Regions from separate parts of the Curtobacterium sp. AC268 genome, predicted to be linked through region 3. Evidence: predicted binding sites of a transcription regulator. Region 3 holds the regulator's gene; each other region holds the start of a gene.

Region 1 (6,874 bases), 1.8 Mb from region 3:
AGGTCGCGCGGCTGCTCGGACTGCCCTACCCCGGCGGCCCGCAGATCGACCGAGCCGCGGCCGACGGCGACCCCAAGGCGATCCGGTTCCCCCGGGGACTGACGCTGCCGAAGGACATGGCCGCGCACCGGTACGACTTCTCGTTCTCGGGGCTCAAGACCGCCGTCGCACGGTCGGTCGAGCGCTGCCGCGACGAGGGCCGCGAGGTGCCGGTGGCCGACGTCGCCGCGAGCTTCCGCGAGGCCGTCGTCGACGTCCTGCTGACCAAGGCCCTGAACGCGTGCCGCGACACCGGGGTCGACCGGCTGCTGCTCGGCGGTGGGGTCGTCGCGAACGCCCGACTGCGACAGGTCGCCGAGGAGGCGCTGCGCGGCCGCTGGCGTGCGGCTCCGGATCCCGCCGTTCGACCTGTGCACCGACAACGGCGCGATGATCGCCGCCGTCGGCGCCCGACTCGTGGCCGAGGGGCACGCGCCGAGCGACCTCGGCATCGCCGCGGACTCGACCCTGCCGGTGACGACCGTCCAGGTCTGACCAGCTCTGACCAGCTCTGACCAGGTCTGACCGGCCGCACCCGGTCGGTCGTCGGGAGCCTGTGGGAGGATTCACACGGGCGTCGGAGAGACCGGACGCCCGAGAGGGGTGGACGGTGTCCGATCAGAACGAGTGGCCGAAGCCGGGCGAGACGCCGAACGGCCGAGCGAACGGGCAGCCCGACGGCTCGCAGGCCCCGGACGCCCCGCAGGCCCCTGACGCACCGCAGGCGCCGTCGGCCCCGGAAGCGCCCCAGAACCCGTACGGCCGGCAGCAGGACCCGTACGCGGCACCGCAGCAGCAGAACCCGTACGGCCAGCAGCAGGACCCGCACTCGGCCCCGCAGCAGCAGAACCCGTACGGCCAGCCGCAGCAGCCCCAGAACCCGTACGGCCAGCAGCAGAACCCGTACTCGGCCCCGCAGCCCCAGTCGAACCCTTACGCGCAGCAGCAGGACCCGTACGCGGCCCCGCCGCAGCAGAACACCTACGGTGCCCCGCAGAACCCGTACGGCCAGCAGCAGAACCCGTACGCGCAGCAGCAGCAGCCCTACGCGTCGAACCCGTACACGTACCAGCCCTACGCGCAGCGCCCGAAGACGAACGTCCTTTCGATCCTGTCGATCGTCTTCGCGTTCGGCGGCATCATCATCTGGCCGATCATCATCCTGACGAGCCCGGCCGGCGCGATTATGGGCCACATCGCCCTCGGCAAGATCAAGCAGACCGGCGAGGGTGGCCGCGGCCTCGCGCTCGCCGGCATCATCGGTGGCTGGATCCTGACCGGACTGTTCATCCTGATCGTCGCCCTGGTGTGGATCTCGATCGCGAACGCGTCGGACTACTCGGACTACTCCGACTACAGCTCGAACTCCGGCGCCTTCGTCAGCTGACGCAGCCCGGGGGAAACGGGCGCCTCGAGCGGCCCCCGGCCGTCAGCCGACCGTGTCGGTGAGCCGCTCGCACAGGATCGCCGTGTGGCGTCCCTCCAGGCGGGTGAGCACGAGCGTGACGCGACCCGATCCGCGCAACCGCAGCCGTTTGCGGAACTGCGCCGGGTCGACGTCGACGCCGCGCTTCTTGATCTCGACGGTGCCGATGCCGTCGGCGGCGAGCCGCGCGGCCAGTCGCTTGACGTCGAGCGGCATCGTGTCGAGCACCCGGAAGCCCTGCGCGAAGGGGGTCGAGGCGGCGCGGTCGGACGTGACGTAGGCGATGCCGTCGGACAGCATGTGCCCGTCGAGGCCCCGTGCGAGGTCGCCGATCAGCCGTGCGCGGATCACGGCGCCGTCGGGCTCGTACAGGTAGGCGCCGAGCGGTCCGACCTCGGCGTCGTCGGCGTCGGCCGCTCCGGTCATCTCGGCGATGCCGTGTGCGCCGATGACGGTGGCGGCGCGGCGGATCCCGGGTCGGGCGAGGGGGCCGAACCACAGGGCGAGCTCCACGACCTCGCGGTCGACGGAGGTCCACTGCGCCTCGGCGGTGTCCGGGATCAGGTCGCGGTCGATGCCCGGTCCGAGCTTCACGCCGGTCGGCGTCGTCGTCGCCGCGGCGAACACGGTGTCGAGCGAGGGCGACCAGTCGTCGGGGTCGGCGAGCCGGCGGGTGTCCGAGTGGCCGGAGGTGCGTCGTGCGGGGTCCATCCACACGCCGTCCACCGAGGACAGGTCGAAGGACGCGGCATCACCGAGCTCCACCCGGGCGTTCGGCCACACCGCCAGGTTGTGGGTTGCGACGGCCGCGGTCACCTCGTCGCGATCGACGGCGGTGACGTCGAGGTCGAGCGCCGCCATCGCCATCGCGTCCCCGCCGATGCCGCAGCCGAGGTCGGCGACACGGGTCAGCCCGGCCGCGGCGAAGCGTCCTGCGTGCTGGGCCGCGACCTGCAGCCGGGTGGCCTGCTCGAGCCCGGCCTCGGTGAAGAGCATGCGGGAGGCGAAGTCGCCGAACTTGCCGCGGGCCTTCAGCCGCAGCTTCGCCTGGGTCAGCACCGCGGCGACCAGTCGGGGATCGTGGCCCTCGGCGCGCAGCCGGGACACCACGCGGACGATCTCGCCACCGTCGGAGACGCCCGGGGTACGGTCGAGCAGGGCCATCCCGTCGGGGGTCAGCAGTGCGGTGAGCTCGGCGGCGTCCATGCGTCGATCCTCGCAGGTGCTGCGTGTTCTCCGGATGTGCTGGCACTCGGATTGACCGAGTGCCAGAGGCCCCCTAGAGTTGGCGTTGGCACTCTCCTGTGCGAAGTGCCAACCCGGTTTTCATCTGTACCGAGTCCGTACCGAGAAAGAAGAGGTCACCGTGGCCGTCAGCATCAAGCCGCTCGAGGATCGCATCGTCATCCGCCAGGTCGAGGCGGAGCAGACCACCGCTTCCGGTCTGGTCATCCCCGACACCGCGAAGGAGAAGCCCCAGGAGGGCGAGGTCGTCGCCGTGGGTCCGGGTCGCATCGACGACAACGGCAACCGCGTCCCGCTCGACGTCGCCGTGGGTGACAAGGTCATCTACTCCAAGTACGGCGGAACCGAGGTCAAGTACTCGGGCGAGGACCTGCTGGTCCTGTCGGCCCGCGACGTCCTCGCGGTCATCGTTCACTGAGTCGAGTTCTCACCACGGACGCCCCGTCCGGCCTTCGGGCCGACGGGGCGTCCGTGCGTCCGGGGGCGGTCGCCCCGGTGCTCCGGTCCTGACCAGCCCGCCATCAGCCCGCCTGGAGGCCCGGTGCGGGTCCCACGGGTCGGCGGTCGTTCCTAGGATGGTTCCGTGAGTGAACCGAGTCCGGCGCGACCCGTCCGCAGCGAGGCATCCGTCGGCGTGGTGCAGGCCATCGTGGCCTACGGGCTCTGGGGGCTGATGCCCCTGCTCTTCGCCGCCATGGCCCCCGCGGCGGCGTTCGAGATCGTGTCGTGGCGGATCGTCTTCGGCCTGGTGTTCTGCGCGGTGGCGATCGCGGTGACCCGGTCGTGGCTCCGCACCCGCACCCTGATGGCCCAGCGCCGTGTGATGCTCGTGATGGGGCTCGCCGCCGTCCTGATCCTGGTCAACTGGACCGTCTACGTCCTCGCGACGACCACCGGTCACACCGTCGAGGCGGCGCTCGGCTACTTCATCAACCCGCTCGTCACGATCGCGCTCGGCGTCGTGGTCCTGCGCGAACGCCTGCGTCCGGCGCAGTGGGCAGCCGTCGGGCTGAGCGTCGTGGCGGTCGTCGTCATCGCGATCGGCTACGGGCAGATGCCGTGGATCTCGCTGGCCCTGGCGTTCTCGTTCGGACTGTACGGCCTGGTGAAGAAGCGGGTCGGCGGCACCGTGGACGCCCTGAGCGGCCTGACGATCGAGACCGTGTGGCTGCTGCCGATCGCGGTCGTGGCGCTGGTGGTGCTCGGTGTGACCGGGCTCGGTGGCGGCGTGACGTTCACGAGCGAGGGCTGGGGGCACGCGGTCATCACCGTGCTGACCGGGCCGGCGACGGCGGTGCCGCTGCTGCTCTTCGCGTCGTCGGCACGGCGGGTGAGCCTGTCGACGCTCGGGCTGACCCAGTACCTGGCGCCCGTGATGCAGCTGCTCGTCGGGGTGCTGGTGCAGCACGAGGAGATGTCCGCCGGGCGCTGGTTCGGCTTCGGCATCGTGTGGCTCGCGCTCGTGGTGCTGACGGCGGACTCGTTCGCCGCCGCGCGGGCGTCCCGTCGCCGGGCGCTCGCATCCACCCAGGTCGAGCCGGTCTGACGGACGCACCACGGGCCTCCAGGCCGCCGACGCGAAAGCGACAGTCCCCCACGGAAGTTCCGTGGGGGACTGTCGCTTTCGTGAGCGGCGCTGGGCTGAGCCCTACTTCTTCACCGCACCCTGGATGGCGCTCTGGTAAACGGGCTTGTTGTCGCCGTCGAACTTGTAGATGCCGATGTAGGCGGCCGACGGGTCGTTGTTCTCGTCGAACGGACCGATGCCGGACGGGCCGGTGTAGTGGATGTCCTTGCCGTCGTCCAGGAGCGTCTTGCACTCCTTGAACGTCGCGCACTCGGTGCCGCCGTCAGCACCCGACACCGCAGCCATGTTGGCCTGGATGGTGCCGGAGTCGGTGCCCTTGCCCTTCACCGCGGCGAGGGCGGCGAGGACGGTGGCGTCGTAGGACTCCGCCGCGTACGAGTAGTCGGCGAGCGTCTTGCCCGACGAGTCCTTGTAGAACGCAGCGAGCTGCTTCTTGAAGTCGTCCTTCGGCGAGGCACCGGGGATGGTGCCCTGGGCGCCGGTCAGGGTGCCCTTGTCGAAGTCCTTCGAGTAGTCCGCCGTGTTGCCGTCGGACATGTAGATCTTCGCTTCGTTGCCCTGCGAGACGAGCTCCGGGATGATCGACTTCGTCTCGTCGAAGGCGAGGACGACGATCGCGTCGGGCTTCGCGGCCAGGGCCGCGGTCACCTCGGACGAGAACGTGGTCTGGCCGGGCGGGAACTCCTGGCCCTCACCCTTGCCGCCGTAGACGACCTGGCCACCCGACGCCTCGACCGCAGCCTGCACCGAGTTGCGGAGACCGGTGCCGTACGTGTCGTTGAAGACCAGGAAGGCGACCTTCGCGTTGCCGTCACCGGTCACGAGCTGGCCGAGCGCGGAACCCTGCACCGAGTCCGGCGGTGCGGTCCGGTAGTAGTACGACGAGTAGCCGGAGAGGTCGGTCGCGGTGTTCGCGGGCGAGATCTCGACGATGCAGTTGCTCGTCAGCTGGTCGATGACGTTCAGCGTGACCGACGAGGACTCGGCGCCGATCGCGACCGGCACCTTCGCGTTGACGAGCTTCGTCGCGGCGGAGCTCGACACGGTCATGTCGTTGCTGTCACCGGAGTCGGTCGCCGGGTCGATCGTGACGTCCTTGTCGAGGACGCCGCCCGCGGCGTTGATGTCCTTGACGGCCAGGCCGACACCGGACTCCGCCGGCGGGTTGAGGTAGGCCAGCGAACCGGTCAGGGGCAGGATCGTGCCGATCTTCAGCGCGTCCGTACCGGGGGTGTCCGGGGCCTTGCAGCTGGCGGCGGGATCCTTCTTCGCATCGCTCGACGCCGAGCTCGAGGGGGAAGCACTGCCGGTGGTGGAACACGCGGCGAGGAGGACGGCTGCTGCGCCCGCCAACGCCAGTGCCGCGGTGGCACGGGTGGTTCTGATCATCCGTGGAGCCCTTTCTCTGCGCGGAGGCTGTGCCGCTTCGGGTGAATGCGACGCCTCCACTGGATGTCGAGAAACGTAGGGTCCATGTGTTTCGCCCGTGTGACGGGGCGGTACGCAAAGGTGTTTCGTTACCGAGCCGTGACGTTCCTGTGCGCAGGGACAGGGATCGGCGCAGGAGCGACGGTGGCGGCGTGGCAACCCGACCTGCGCCAGGCGGATGGTCCGGCAGGGCGCCCGGGAGGCCCGGCGTACGTTCCGCCGCATGAGCGACTTCCAGCCCACCAAAGCCATCGTCACCGGCTCCGAATCCGGGATCGGCCGTGCGACCGCCGTCGCACTCGCCGAAGCCGGCATGGACGTCGGCATCACTTACCTGTCCGAGCCCGACCGTGCCGAGGAGACCGCGGAGGAGGTCCGGAAGACCGGTCGTCAGGCCTTCGTCGAGCAGATCGACGTCTCCGACCTCGCCGGGGCGGCCGCCGTCGTCGACCGCCTCGTCTCGCAGCTGGGCGGCGTCGACGTCTTCGTGGCCGACGCCGGCACCGGCGACAACGCCCCGTTCCTCGAGATGACCCTCGACCAGTGGCGCCACACTGTGTCGACCGACCTCGACGGCGCCTTCGTCACGATGCAGGCCGCCGCGAAGCACATGGTGCAGGCCGGCACCGGCGGCCGGATCATCGGCATCACGAGCGTGCACGAACATCAGCCCCGCTCCGGCTCGAGCGCCTACGACGCCGCGAAGCACGGGCTCGGCGGCCTGCTGAAGACCATGGCGATCGAGCTCGCCGAGCACGGCATCACCGTGAACGCCGTCGCCCCCGGCGAGATCGCCACCCGGATGACCGGCGCCGAGGACGAGGACCCGCACACCATCGACCGCCCCGGTGTGCCGCTCGGCCGTCCGGGCAACGCGTGGGAGATCGCGGCAGCCGTGGCGTTCCTGGCCTCGCGTGCGTCGTCCTACATCACCGGGGTGTCCCTGCCGGTGGACGGCGGGATGCTGCAGATGGGCCCGCACGGCGGCTCGCACATCACGTCGAACGACTGGCGTTCGGCGTAGGAACTCGGCCGGCGGTCCGGTCAGCAGGCCGGTCGCCGGGCTGGTCAGCTCGGCTGGCCGGCTTCCTCGTCGAGTTCGGCCTGGGACCGCAGGACGCAGAACTCGTTGCCCTCCGGGTCGGCGA
Region 2 (6,874 bases), 1.7 Mb from region 3:
GTGCTCATCGCCGTCTCCAGTGCCGGCACCGACGAGACCATCGGCAAGTTCACCGCGATCTTCCTCGGGTTCGGTGCCTCGGTGATCCTGCTCGGCGCCATGCTCACCCGGCTGCTCGTCACCGCGACCTTCGACCCGCTGCGCGACGTCGAGGACACCGCTGCACGGTTCGCCGCGGGTGACTTCAACCAGCGCCTCGAGGCCGACACCCCGAACACCGAGGTCGGCCGCCTCAACCGCTCCCTCAACGTCATGCTCGAGCGGATCGACTCCGCGTTCGAGGACCGCGAGCGCACCATCGCCCAGATGCGCCGGTTCGTCGGGGACGCCTCGCACGAGCTCCGCACGCCGCTGGTGTCCCTGCGCGGGTACGCCGAGCTGTACCGGATGGGTGCCCTGCGCAAGGAAGAGGACGTCGCGCAGGCGATGGAGCGCATCGAGAAGGAAGCGCAGCGGATGGGCCTGCTCGTGCAGGACCTGCTGCAGCTCGCCCGCATCGACGAGTCGAAGCCGCTCGAGCTCGGCCCGGTCGACCTCGTCGCCATCGCCCGCGACTCGGCGCTCGACACGATGGCCTCCAACCCCGACCGCGAGATCCAGGTCCTCGTCGAGGACTCCCTGACCGGCGAGAGCGTGCCCCAGGCCGTCCGCCCGTCGGCGTCGTCGTCCATCGGCTCTCCGGACTCCGGCGAAGCACCGCCCGTGTCGCCCACCTCGGCGAACACCACCGGGCCGATCGCGTTCTCGCGACAGACCATCGCCCGACTCCGGGCCCGTCGCACCCGCGCCATGAACATCGACGCCGGTGCCGCGCCGACCGACGAGACCACCCCGCTGCCCACGGTCGTGCTGCCGAAGCGCCCGCCGATCGTCCTGGCGGAGGAGAACAAGATCCGCCAGATCGTCACGAACCTGATGGGCAACGCCATGCGGTTCACGGCGAACGACGACCCGATCGAGATCGGCATCGGCGTGGACGACGAGCGCGGCATGGCGCACCTCGACGTGATCGACCACGGTGAGGGCATCCCGCCGCAGCTGCGCGAGAAGATCTTCCAGCGCTTCTGGCGTGCGGACACCTCCCGCGCCCGGGACACCGGCGGCTCGGGCCTCGGGCTCGCCATCGTGTCCGGCATCGTCGCGGCGCACAACGGCTCGGTCGAGGTCTTCGACACCGAGGGCGGCGGCGCCACCTTCCGCGTCTGGCTCCCCCTGCTCCCGCGCGACTTCTCCGCCTGACCCACGCGGGGCGCGCGGCCCGGGCGGCCTCGCCGTCCCGCGTGCGTCCCGAGCGGTCACAACACCCCGTCCGACGCCGCCGAGTTGTCACGATCTGTCGTCTGCGCGCCCGCTGACCGACAGTTCGTGACCGACCGGCGCACAGCCGACGACATGTCGTGACCGCCCAGCGACCAGAACTTCGGCGCGGCGATCACGGCCGTCACGCTGACCGCCGACGACTTCCGACCGCTCGGACCTCGAACGCCTGGCGGAGTCGCTCGAACACCACCGCGGGTCGGTGTGCGTCCGACGCCGTCGCGTGGATCACGAGCCAGTCGTTCACCACAAACCCGTTGTCCCGTCGTTGATCATGTCGGAAGGTGTCGCGCTCGCGGTGGTGATCGCCGTCGTACTCCACCGCGATGCCGAACTCCGGCCACGCCATGTCGACGCGGCCGAGGAACCGACCCGCACCGTCGTGCACATCGACGTTCAGCTCCGGCTCGGGGAACCCCGCTTCGACCACTGCCAGACGGAACCAGGTCTCCTGCGGTGACTCCGCCCCGGCCCGGACGAGGTCCAGCGCGCGCCGAGCAGCGAGCGCGAAGCGTGTGCCGGGGCGGATCGACGCACGGAGGTCGTCCGCCGTCGCCAGCCCGGCTGGTCCGACGAGGTGGTCCCCGACGGCGACCAGCGCGTCGCGCGCGAGCACGCCGGCGCACTCGAACCACATCTGTGCGGGAACGCTGACCGGGAACCCGCGGTGTTCGACGGTCCTCGGCTGGTCCAGCCGGTGCGCGACCACGCCGGGCCGACGCATCCGGCACCCGTCCCTCGTGGTCGAGACGTGCACCGGGCCGACCGAGCACACCGACTGCGGCAGTGGCGCACCCCAGATCGTGGCGGCCGTCGTGTGGCTGAAGAACTGGCCGGGACGCATGACCAGGACGACGGCGGCGATGAAGTCCACCGAGTCGATCGGAGCACGCACACCGTGGACCGGGGCTGCCAGGTCGGTGCGTCGGAGCCGTTCCGGATCGACGCCGTGCCCCAGGGCATCGGCCACGCGGAAGGTGGATCGGTCGAACGGAGCAGGGAGGCGACGGGCAGCTGACATGCCGTCATGGTCGTTGCGGGGCACGTGGGCCGGCCACGCGCACTCGCAACCTGTGGAGAACGAGGTGAGCCGGGCCTCCTGTGCGGGAGAGACGACCCGCGGACACGCGCAGGCCGCACGCACGAGCCGGTCACGACTCCCCGCTCCCGCGCCGCCGGACGGTCACGATGTGTCGACTGGAACGGGCCGAGCCGACGGTTCGTGACCGCTCGGCGAACCTGAGCGGGGTGTTGTGACCTCCCGCCCGGGCCCCGCCTCCCACACACACAGAAGGGCCCCACACGCGCAGCGTGCGGGGCCCTTCCGTCAGACGGACTTAGAAGTCCATGCCACCCGTCGGGTCGCCAGCCGGAGCAGCAGGGGTGCGCTCGGGCTTCTCGGCGACGACGACCTCGGTGGTCAGGAACAGACCGGCGATCGACGCAGCGTTCTGCAGCGCCGAACGCGTGACCTTGGCGGGGTCGATGATGCCGGCGGCGATCAGGTCGACGTACTCGCCGGTCGCGGCGTTGAGGCCCCAACCCGACTCGAGCTCGCGGACCTTGGCGGCGACGACACCCGGCTCGAGACCGGCGTTCAGCGCGATCTGCTTGAGCGGCGCGTCGATGGCCACGCGGACGATGTTCGCACCGGTCGCCTCGTCACCCTCGAGCTCGAGGGCCTCGAGTGCGACGGCACCGGCCTGGATGAGGGCGACGCCACCACCGGCGACGATGCCCTCTTCGACGGCAGCCTTCGCGTTGCGGACGGCGTCCTCGATGCGGTGCTTGCGCTCCTTGAGCTCGACCTCGGTCGCGGCACCCGCCTTGATGACGGCGACGCCACCGGCGAGCTTCGCGAGGCGCTCCTGGAGCTTCTCGCGGTCGTAGTCGGAGTCGGTCGCCTCGATCTCGGCACGGATCTGGCGGACACGGCCGGCGATCTGCTCGGCGTCGCCGGCACCCTCGACGATCGTGGTCTCGTCCTTGGTGATGACGACCTTGCGGGCACGACCGAGCAGGTCGAGCGTCGCGTTCTCGAGCTTGAGGCCGACCTCTTCCGAGATGACCTGGCCGCCGGTGAGGATCGCGATGTCCTGCAGCATGGCCTTGCGGCGGTCGCCGAAGCCCGGGGCCTTGACGGCGACGGACTTGAAGATGCCGCGGATCTTGTTCACGACGAGCGTGGCCAGGGCCTCGCCGTCGACGTCCTCGGCGATGATCAGGAGCTGCTTGCCCGCCTGGATCACCTTGTCGACGACCGGCAGGAGGTCCTTGATGTTCGAGATCTTCGAGTTGACGATCAGGATGTAGGCGTCCTCGAAGACGGCTTCCTGGCGCTCGGGGTCGGTGACGAAGTACTGCGACAGGTAGCCCTTGTCGAAGCGCATGCCCTCGGTGAGCTCGAGCTCGGTGCCGAAGGTGTTCGACTCCTCGACGGTGACGACGCCTTCCTTGCCGACCTTGTCGATGGCCTCGGCGATGAGCGCGCCGATGGTCGGGTCAGCGGCCGAGATCGACGCGGTCGCGGCGATCTGGTCCTTGGTCTCGATGTCCTTCGCGTTGGCGAGGAGCTGGTCGGAGACGGCGGAGACGGCCTTCTCGATGCCGCGCTTGAGCGACACGGGGTCGGCACCGGCGGCGACGTTGCGGAGGCCTTCGCGGACGAGCGCCTGGGCGAGGACGGTCGCGGTGGTCGTTCCGTCACCGGCGACGTCGTCGGTCTTCTTGGCGACCTCCTTGACGAGCTCCGCACCGATCTTCTCGTACGGGTCGTCGAGCTCGATCTCCTTGGCGATGGAGACACCGTCGTTCGTGATCGTGGGGGCGCCCCACTTCTTCTCGAGGACGACGTTGCGGCCGCGCGGGCCGAGCGTCACCTTCACGGCGTCGGCCAGCTGGTTCAGGCCGCGCTCGAGGCCACGGCGGGCCTCCTCGTCGAAAGCAATGATCTTAGCCATGTGGTTTTTCGTCCCTCCCGGACGTCGTCTTGGGGGTCGTGCTGGCACTCAGCGTGAGCGAGTGCCAACGCCGATTCTGGCACTCGCCGGGTGTGAGTGCAACACAGTCGGGAGGCTCGTGACGACTTCCCAGGACACGTCGCGTCCGGCGGACCCCGCACCACCGCCGCGGTCGCGCTCCCCGTACCGGTCACCGTCCACGCACACGACGAACGCGCCGCCCCTGACGGGACGGCGCGTTCTGGAAGTGGTCGTGCTCAGGCGGGGCGGACGGACTCTGCCTGCGGGCCCTTCGACCCGGTGCCGACGTCGAACACGACGGCCTGGCCCTCCTCGAGGACCTTGTAACCCGACATGTCGATGGCCGAGTAGTGCACGAACACGTCCTGGCCCCCTCCATCCACGGTGATGAAGCCGAAGCCCTTTTCAGCGTTGAACCACTTCACGGTTCCGTTGGCCATGATCTCTTGCTCCCTGGTACTGCAGTGCGGAACGACGTGATCGTCGTCTGCATGGGACTCTGACCGAACCGGTCCGATCAGGCAAGAGGTGTGACGTTGTTTCACGTCGATTCCGTCAGAAATCAACGTGCCCGAAACACAGCCGTCACAAAATGCGCGAATAACGCGGTGGAACCGGGATCAGCCGGTGTAGTCGGCACCGAGGACGACGCTCACGTCGGCGTTCGGGAACGCCGCCGACTGCTGCACGGCCGTGACGCCGAGCTGCTTCGCGATGCCCTGCGCGACCGCCGCCTGCGACGCCTGCTGGTAGTAGACGATCGTCGACGTGGAGCCCGTCGTGCCGGCGTCTCCGGTGGAGGCGACCTGCCAACCGGCGCCGGTCAGCGCCGCACTCGCCCGGCTTGCGAGGCCCGTGGTGGTCGTGCCGTTCAGCACGACGACGGTGGTGGTGCCCTGCTGTGCCGGCGTCGCTGCCGCAGCGCTGTCCGCCCCGGCCGAACCGGAACCGGCGGACGAGGACGCGGACGGCTTCGACGTCGCCGAGGGCTTCGCCGTCGCGGACGCCGACGTCGACGCCGAGGGCGAATCGGATCCGTTGAAGGAGTAGCTGCCGTTCAGCACCGCGAGGGAGAGCACCCCGACGCCGACGAGCACGCCGGTGGCGAGCGCCGCCCAGGCGAAGACGATCCAGCCACGGCCGCGACGCTGGGCACCGCGGTGCGCACCGACCCGCGGGCCGTCGGCGACGTCGTCGAACCGGTCTCGGGGGAATCTCGTGCTCATCGTTCCTCTTCACGTCCTTCGGGAGCTGCACCGGGCGCGACGAAGCTGCGCGTCGCCCGGGCGCTGGTGCGCGCGTGACGGAGCCGCTGCAGCCGGGTGACGAGCTGCGGGTCGTACGCGAGTGCCGCGGGTGAGTCGATCACGCGGTTCAGCACCTGGTAGTAGCGCGCCGCCGACATCTCGAACTCCACCCGGATCTCCGCTTCCTTCGTGCGGTCGTGCCGTGCCCGGTCCTGCTCGAACGACAGCACGTGCTTCGCGAGCTCACTGAGCTGGTCAGCACTGAGCTGGTCAGCACCGATCTGATCAGCGCTGCGCTCGTCGACACGGCGTTCGTCGGTGGGGCTGGTCACGGCGGTTCCGATCACGTATCGGGTAACGGGTCTCGCACATCGTAGGGGTGGAGTCGATCCGGACCCTGGCACGGCGCTGGACTGTCGCGAACACCGGTCACAGGTTCGGCGCGCGGAGCCAGCGCACACGCGTGCCGAACGGGTCGGAGACGGCGACCGCGACGCCGTCGAGCGAGACCGTCGCGAAGGCGTCCGGGTCGGCCGCGTCGACGTCGTCGGGCAGCGTCGCCGCCACCCCACGCAGGATCCCGGTGCGTTCGAGGGCGATCCAGTGCACACCCCGCGCACGGATCCGGTCCACGAGCCGCTGCCGGTTCGCGCCCGGCACGTAGACCAGGGTCCCGGTGGTCAGGACGACCGGCTCGACGTCGTCCGGCAGGGCGTCCAGTGCACGGTCGAGGTCACCGGGCACGGCGCCGACGAGCCGGTCTGGAGGCACGGCGAGCGTTGCGCGCGCAGCCTGACGCATCAGGGCGGTCCGGTCCGACGCCTCGGGCGGGACCGCCTCGACCAGCCGGTCGAACGCGCCGGGGACCGACAGGTCGATCGGGTTCGGGTCGAGCGCCACCCGGGCGCCGACCCTGATCGGTACGGTCGCGGGTGTGGGAACGGCCCCGGAGGCGTCCGCCACCAGCCGGACCGAGGGATCGGCGACCGCCGTGTGCATCCGGAGGACCGCGGCCCCGGAACCGACCCGGTAGTCCAGGGTCACCCGGTCCGGGATCGAGCACAGCGCGGCGGCGGCACCGGCGTCGACCAGGCCGAGCGGCCGCGCGGACCGTTCGGCGAGCGCCGCGAACAGCGGGACGACCGGTGCGAGCCGTTGCGGGTCGTTGGCCTGCACCGTGGCGGAGGCGAGGGCCGCGACCAGCGCGGGGCGGGCCTCCAGGCCGAGCGCGCGCAGCGCACCCGGGTCCGACGGGTCCGCGCCCAGTCGCCGCGCGACCGCGAAGAACAGTTCCGGCTGCCGCTGCTGCTCGGGGACCTCGGCGAGGAG
Region 3 (6,874 bases):
CTCGGGTGTGGTGTTCTGCGCCTCGTCGAGCACCACGAAGGAGTCGTTGAGGGTCCGGCCACGCATGTACGCCAGCGGGGCGACCTCGACGGTGCCGGCCGCCAGGAGCTTCGGGACCAGTTCCGGATCCATCATCTCGTTGAGGGCGTCGTACAGCGGGCGCAGGTACGGGTCGATCTTGTCGGTGAGCGTGCCCGGCAGGAAGCCGAGCCGCTCGCCGGCCTCGACCGCGGGACGGGTGAGGATGATCCGGTTGACCTCGCGCCGCTGGAGCGCCTGTACGGCCTTGGCCATCGCCAGGTACGTCTTGCCGGTACCGGCCGGACCGATGCCGAACGTGATGGTGTGCTCGTCGATGGCGTCGACGTAGGCACGCTGCCCGTCCGTCTTCGGGCGGACGGACTTGCCGCGGCTCGACACGATCGGGGTGCCGAAGGTGTCGGACGGCTTGCGGTCGTCGTCGAGGATGCGTGCGGACATCGGGATGTCGGACGGGCCGATCTCCTGCCCGCGCCTGACCATGCCGACGAGCTCGTCGACGAGCGCCTTCGCGCGTGCGACGTCGCGCTCGGGCCCGGTCAGCGTGACCTCGTTGCCACGGACGACGACCCGGACGCCCGGGTACTGGCGCTCGACGGTCTTGAGGAGACGGTCCTGGGGACCGAGCAGCTGCACCATGGCGATGCCGTCGACCTGGAGCGAGACGGAGACGGGCTCGTCGTCGGCGGCGGTGGGCTGTACTGGTTCGTTAACCGGCAAGGGTACCTTCCTGCAGTTCACCTGCGAGTACGTGCGCGTGCACGTGGAACACGGTCTGACCGGCGGCTTCGCCGGTGTTGAAGACGAGTCGGAACTGGCCGTCGGCGCGCTCGTCGGCGATGCGCTGCGCGGTGGCGACGACGTGGGCCAGCAGATCGGGGTCGCCCGCTGCGAGTTCGCCGACGTTCGCGTACTGCTCGGTCTTGGGGACGACGAGCACGTGGACGGGAGCCTTCGGGGCGATGTCCTCGATCGCGATCACACGGTCGTCCTCGGCGACGATGGTCGCCGGGATCTCGCGCGCGATGATCTTGGAGAAGACGCTGGGCGTGCTGCTGCTCATGGCTCCATCGTAGGACGCGCCCGACGGCGTGGTCCGGCTCACCAGCGACCCAGTCGCGCCTGCAGGACAGCGAGTGCCGCCGGTCCGGCGGTGGACGTGCGGAGCACACTGTCGCCGAGTCGGACCCGCACGGCACCCGCGGCTTCGAGCCGGTCGAGCTCCGCGCCGTCGATGCCTCCTTCGGGGCCGACGACGAGGGCGATGTCCTCGGCGTCCGTCGGGGGCTCCCAGGTGGCGAGCCGCACGGTCGCGGTCGGGTCGAGCAGGACGAGGGTGGTCCCGTCGCCGAGCGCGGACACGAGCTGTCCGGTCGTCACCAGCGGCGCGACGACGGGCACGCGCGGACGGATCGCCTGCTTCGCGGCCTCGTGCGCGATCGCGGCCCATCGGGTACGGCCCTTATCGACCTTCGCGCCGTCCCACCGGGAGACGCTGCGCGCGGCCGACCACGGCACGACCCGGTCGACCCCGATCTCGGTCGCCGCCTGCACGGCCATCTCGTCGCGACCGCCCTTGGCCAGGGCCTGCACGAGCGTCAGCGACGGGCGCGGTGCGTCCTGGTGCTCGACGGTCTCGACCGCGAGCTCGAGCGTGTCCTTGCCGAGTGCCGTCACCGGACCGGACACGACCGTGCCCCGACCGTCGGCGATCCGCAGGACCTCGCCGACCCGGACACGCGCGACGGAGACCGCGTGCCGGCCCTCGGCGCCGTCGAGCGACACCGGGTCACCGACGGCGACGCCGTCCAGCGAGTCGACGAGGTACAGCGACGCCATCAGTGGTTGAAGAACCGGTCGCGGAGCTTGCCGAACATGCCCTGCTGGAACCGGGCGAGCTGCGGGGCGGTGGTCTTGTGCGACTTCGCGAGCTGCTCGACCAGCTGCCGTTCCTTGTGGGACAGCTTGGTCGGCGTGACGACCTGCACGCCGACCCGAAGGTCGCCACGGCCGTTCCCGCGCAGCTTCGTGATGCCGCGGTCCTTGATGACGAGGACGTCGGCACTCTGCACACCGGGACGGATCTCGAGCTCGACCGGGCCGTCGAGGCCGTCGATCGTGGTGGTCGTGCCGAGGACGGCGTCGGTCATGCCGACCTCGAGCGTCGCGAGCAGGTCGTCGCCGTCACGGCTGAAGACGTCGTCGTGGCGCACGCGGATCTCGAGGTACAGGTCGCCGGACGGGCCGCCGGCCGGACCGACCTCGCCCTGGCCGGGCATCTGCAGGCGGAGACCGGAGTCGACGCCGGCGGGGACGTCCACCGGCACGGTGCGACGCGCGCGGACGCGGCCCTGACCCTGGCAGGTCGGGCAGGGGCTCGGGATGACGGTGCCGTAGCCGCGGCACGTGCCGCACGGGGCGCTCGTCACCACGTTGCCGAGGAGCGAACGGACCTGGCGCTGGATGTGCCCGGAGCCGCCGCAGATGTCGCACGTGCGCGGGCTGGTGCCCGGTGCGCAGCAGGAGCCGTGGCAGGTCTCGCACAGCACCGCCGTGTCGACCTCGACGTCCTTGTGGGTGCCGAAGACGACCTCGTCGAGGTCGACCTCGATGCGGAGCAGGGCGTCCTGGCCGCGCTCGGCACGGCTGCGCGGGCCGGATCCACGGCCGCCGCCACCGCCGCCGCCGAAGAAGGCGTCGAAGATGTCGCTGAAGCCACCGGCGCCACCGCCGAAGGGGCTGTCGGCCTGCGGCCCGGCGTCGTACCGGCGCCGCTGCTCGGGGTCGCTCAGCACGTCGTACGCGTGCGTCACGTCCTTGAAGCGCTCGGCGGCGTCGGGTGCCGGGTTCACGTCCGGGTGGAGCTCACGCGCCAGGCGGCGGTAGGCCTTCTTGATGTCGGCATCGGAGGCGTCTCGCTGGACGCCGAGGACGTCGTAGTGGTCTGCCACGTATCCCTCAGTCGGTTGGGTTCGGTCGGTTGGTCAGTGTTCGCCCAGGAGCTTGGACAGGTAGCGGGCGACGGCGCGGACGGCCGCCATGTTCGTGCCGTAGTCCATGCGGGTCGGTCCGAGGACGCCCAGGCGGGCCACCTCGCCACCGGCCAGGTAGCCGCCGGCGACGATGCTCGTGGCGTCGAGCCCGTACTCGGCGTTCTCGACGCCGATGCTGGCCGCCACCGCGATGTCGTCCACCTGCATCTCCCCGAACAACCGGAGCAGGGTGACTTGTTCCTCGATCGCTTCGAGCACCGGGAAGAGGCCGCCGGAGAAGTCCTGCTCGCTCTTCGCCAGGTTGGCCGCACCGGCCATCAGCAGGCGGTCCTGCCGGTTCGCCGCGACCTGCTCGATGAGCGTGGCGACGACGACCCCGCCGAGCGTCTGGGCGTCGGGGCGGAGCTGCTGCGGCACGGCTCGGAGCGCGGTCGGGACGTCCTGCAGCAGGAGCCCCACCGTCGCGCCGTTCACCACGGTGCGGAGTTCACCCAGCGAGTCTTCGTCGAGCGGGACGTCGGTCTCGACCACGCGCTGTTCGACGCGGGCGGTGTCGGTGATGAGCACCACCATCAACCGGGCGTCACCGAGCCGGACGAGCTCGACGTGCTGCACCCGGGCGCGCACCATCGAGGGGTACTGCACCAGGGCGACCTGGTTGGTGAGCTGGCTGAGCAGCCGGACGGTGCGCCCGAGGACCTCGTCGAGGTCGTTCGGGGCGCCGAGGAAGGTCTCGATGGCGTGCCGCTGCGCGCTGGAGAGCGGACGGGCACCCGCCAGGTGGTCCACGAAGACGCGGTACCCCTTGTCGGTCGGAACGCGCCCGGACGAGGTGTGCGGCGCGGCGATCAGCTGCTCGTCCTCGAGCAGGGCCATGTCGTTGCGGATCGTCGCGGCGCTGACCCCGAAGGCGTGCCGCTCGACGATGGTCTTCGACCCGACGGGTTCACGCGACGCCACGTAGTCGCGCACGATGGCCTTGAGGACTTCGAGGCTGCGTTCACTGACCACGAGCGCCTCCTTTCCCGATCGACCTGGCACTCGGACGTGTCGACTGCTGATCCTACGCCCGACCGCTGACGGCCCGGGACTTCCGGGCGGTCGGCCGGTACGCTTCCGCCATGACCTACGGACAGCAGCCCGACGGCCCCGGACCCGAGCAGCCCGGCGGCCAGTACGGCCACGGGCCCGGTGGCCCCCAGCAGCCCGGCGGACCGCAGTACCCCGGCGGACCGCAGTACCCCGCCGGCTACACGCCGCCCCGGCCGATGAGCCCCGAGGACCAGCGCCTGTGGGCCACGCTGACGCACATCGGCGGCATCTTCTTCAACTTCATCGCGCCGTTGGTCGCCTACCTGGTCCTCCGCGACCGCGGCGGCTTCGTCCGTGAGCACACCCGCGTCGCGCTGAACTTCCACATCACGATGGGCATCGCCTACGTGGTCGGTTCGCTCACGTCGGTGTTCGGCGTCGGGGTCCTGATCGTGCTGGCCGCGGGCATCGTGTCGCTGATCTTCAGCATCATGGCCGCGATCGCCGCGAACCAGGGCCAGTTCTACCGCTACCCGCTCTCGATCGAGTTCATCAAGCAGTAAGCGGCAAGCACTGCGCAGAGGGCAGTGCGCAGGCTCCTCAGTCGAGCAGCTCCCGCACCACCGCGTCGGCGAGCAGGCGACCCTGCAGGGTCAGGTCGATCCGTCCCCGCACCGCGGCCGCCCCGTCCACGAGTCCGCGTGCGATGAGGCCGGCGACCCGGCCACGGGCCTCCTGGCGGATCTCGCTCGTCGCGAGCTCCCCGCGGACCCGCGCCGCCAGCAGCAGTCGCTCGACGTACCGCGTCTCGTCGTCGATGGTCTCGCGGCCGGCGGCCGGCGACTCCCCCGACAGCACCCGGTTCGCGTACGCGGCCGGGTGCTTGACGTTCCACCAGCGCGTGCCGGCGACGGCGGAGTGCGCGCCGGGGCCGACGCCCCACCAGTCGTGGCCCTTCCAGTAGGACAGGTTGTGGCGACTCGCGTGCGCGTCACCGCGTGCCCAGTTCGACACCTCGTACCAGGAGTAGCCGGCGTCGCCGAGCACCTGGTCGGCGAGCTCGTACATGTCGGCGGCCAGGTCGTCGTCGGGGGCGGGGAGCTCGCCGCGGGCGACCATGCGGCCCATCGCGGTGCCGTCCTCGACGATGAGCGAGTACGCCGACACGTGGTCGGGCTCGCAGGCGATCGCGGCGTCGAGCGAGGTCCGCCAGTCGGCGAGGGACTCCCCCGGCGTCGAGTAGATGAGGTCGAGCGAGACGTCGAGTCCCTGCTGCTTCGCGAGGTCGACGACGACGGGGACCCGGAGCGGGTCGTGCGTGCGGTCGAGCGTGGCGAGCACGTGCGGCACGGCGGACTGCATGCCGAAGCTGATCCGGTTGAAGCCGCCGGCCCGCAGGGTCTCGAGCGACGCCGCGTCGACGGAGTCCGGGTTCGCCTCGGTGGTGACCTCGGCCCCGGGCAGGATGCCCCAGGTGTCGTCGATCGCACGGAGGATCATCGCCAGGTCGGACGCCGGCAGCATGGTCGGGGTACCGCCGCCGAAGAAGACGGTCGACACCGGCCGCCGCGGCACACCGGAACGGTCGAGCACGGTCGCGGCCCACTCGATCTCGCGCACGGCGTGCCCGGCGTAGTCGTCACGGCGGACGCCGCGGAGTTCCGACGCCGTGTAGGTGTTGAAGTCGCAGTAGCCGCAGCGCACGCGGCAGAACGGCACGTGCACGTACACGCCGAAGGGCACGTCACCGGCGGTGGGACCAGCCCCCGGCCCGGCAGCGGAGCCCGCCGCCGCCCACGGGGTGATCAGGCCGTCCGCTGGTGCTGGATCGGCGATCGGGAGAGCACTCGGCATGGGCTCCATTCTCCGTCATGATGGAGCCATGGAGCACCATCCCGTCCCCACCACGGTCCTGTGGGACATCGACGGCACCCTCGTGATGAACGCGTCGTCCCCGGGCAACCTCTACCACCTCGCCCTCGAGCGGGCGGTGGGCCGTGACCTCACCCTGCGGGTCGGGCACCAGCACGGCAGGACCGACGCCGGGCTCATCGCCGAGCACGTGCACGCCCACGCGTTCGAGGACACCCTGATCCCCACGGTCAGCCGGCACCTCCACGACCTGACCGCCGAACGGCACGCCTCCGGCGACCACCGCAGCCCCGTCCCCGGGGCGAAGGCGCTCCTGACCCGCTTCGCCGAACTCGGGTGGCGCAACGGCCTGCTCACCGGCAACTCCGAGTACCGCGCCCGGGTGAAGCTCACCGGCGCCGGGTTCGACGCCGACGTCTTCGACTGGGAGCACTCGTACTTCGGCGACACCGAGGTCGAGCGGGCGGGGGTCACCCTGCGCGCCGCCGCCGAACTGGTCGGCACCCGGGCGGTCATCGTCGGCGACACCCCGCGGGACGGCGAGGCCGCGGACGCCGCGGGCATCCCCTTCCTGGCCGTGGCGACGGGTGTCTACGACGTGGACGCGCTGCGGCACACGAACGCCGTGACCGTCGCACGCGACTGCCAGCAGGACGCCGCCCTCATCGAGGACGCGATCGCGGCACTCCCACCGCTCCGCTGAGGAGCAGGAGCGCGCGCGAGACCGAGGGCGCAGTCGCGAGACCGCGGGTGAGACCGCGACCGCGCGACCAGGCGCCTAGTCCCCCCGCAGCGCCGCCAGGTACTTCTCCGCCATGACCTTCTGCTGCCGCCGCACGAACGGCGCGACGAAGCGCCACTTCCGGCTCGCCGGCTGCGAGAACTGCCGGACCTGCAGCCACACCGAGCCGTCCGGGGTGCGCTCGACGACGAACGAC

The links. The regulator HrcA, encoded in region 3, represses chaperone genes, less so after heat shock. The targets are predictions, from matches to a motif close to TTNGCACTCGNNNNNNNCGAGTGCNAA.
Region 1: a site for HrcA is predicted at 2,711-2,737, ahead of groES (co-chaperone GroES). Genes of this name have one in related genera too.
Region 2: a site for HrcA is predicted at 4,319-4,345, ahead of groL (chaperonin GroEL). Genes of this name have one in related genera too.

What each region holds. Positions count from the first base shown of each region.
Region 1 is NZ_OZ409878.1:1,984,144-1,991,017, reverse strand. It holds partial or broken gene tsaD (tRNA (adenosine(37)-N6)-threonylcarbamoyltransferase complex transferase subunit TsaD) at 1-534, shown strand, start outside; gene ACZZ9K_RS09345 (DUF4190 domain-containing protein) at 650-1,426, shown strand; gene ACZZ9K_RS09340 (class I SAM-dependent methyltransferase) at 1,469-2,671, opposite strand; gene groES (co-chaperone GroES) at 2,832-3,128, shown strand; gene rarD (EamA family transporter RarD) at 3,294-4,256, shown strand; gene ACZZ9K_RS09325 (ABC transporter substrate-binding protein) at 4,359-5,687, opposite strand; gene ACZZ9K_RS09320 (SDR family oxidoreductase) at 5,950-6,750, shown strand; gene ACZZ9K_RS09315 (VOC family protein) at 6,795-6,874, opposite strand, start outside.
Region 2 is NZ_OZ409878.1:1,821,121-1,827,994, forward strand. It holds gene ACZZ9K_RS08585 (sensor histidine kinase) at 1-1,239, shown strand, start outside; gene ACZZ9K_RS08590 (hypothetical protein) at 1,442-2,338, opposite strand; gene groL (chaperonin GroEL) at 2,655-4,277, opposite strand; gene ACZZ9K_RS08600 (cold-shock protein) at 4,535-4,738, opposite strand; gene ACZZ9K_RS08605 (LytR C-terminal domain-containing protein) at 4,919-5,524, opposite strand; gene ACZZ9K_RS08610 (DUF3263 domain-containing protein) at 5,521-5,877, opposite strand; gene ACZZ9K_RS08615 (DUF2332 family protein) at 5,975-6,874, opposite strand, start outside.
Region 3 is NZ_OZ409878.1:134,314-141,187, reverse strand. It holds gene ACZZ9K_RS00640 (PhoH family protein) at 1-759, opposite strand, end outside; gene ACZZ9K_RS00635 (histidine triad nucleotide-binding protein) at 749-1,102, opposite strand; gene ACZZ9K_RS00630 (16S rRNA (uracil(1498)-N(3))-methyltransferase) at 1,141-1,878, opposite strand; gene dnaJ (molecular chaperone DnaJ) at 1,878-2,990, opposite strand; gene hrcA (heat-inducible transcriptional repressor HrcA) at 3,024-4,043, opposite strand; gene ACZZ9K_RS00615 (DUF4870 domain-containing protein) at 4,154-4,627, shown strand; gene hemW (radical SAM family heme chaperone HemW) at 4,665-5,918, opposite strand; gene ACZZ9K_RS00605 (HAD family hydrolase) at 5,947-6,639, shown strand; gene ACZZ9K_RS00600 (DUF1990 family protein) at 6,715-6,874, opposite strand, start outside.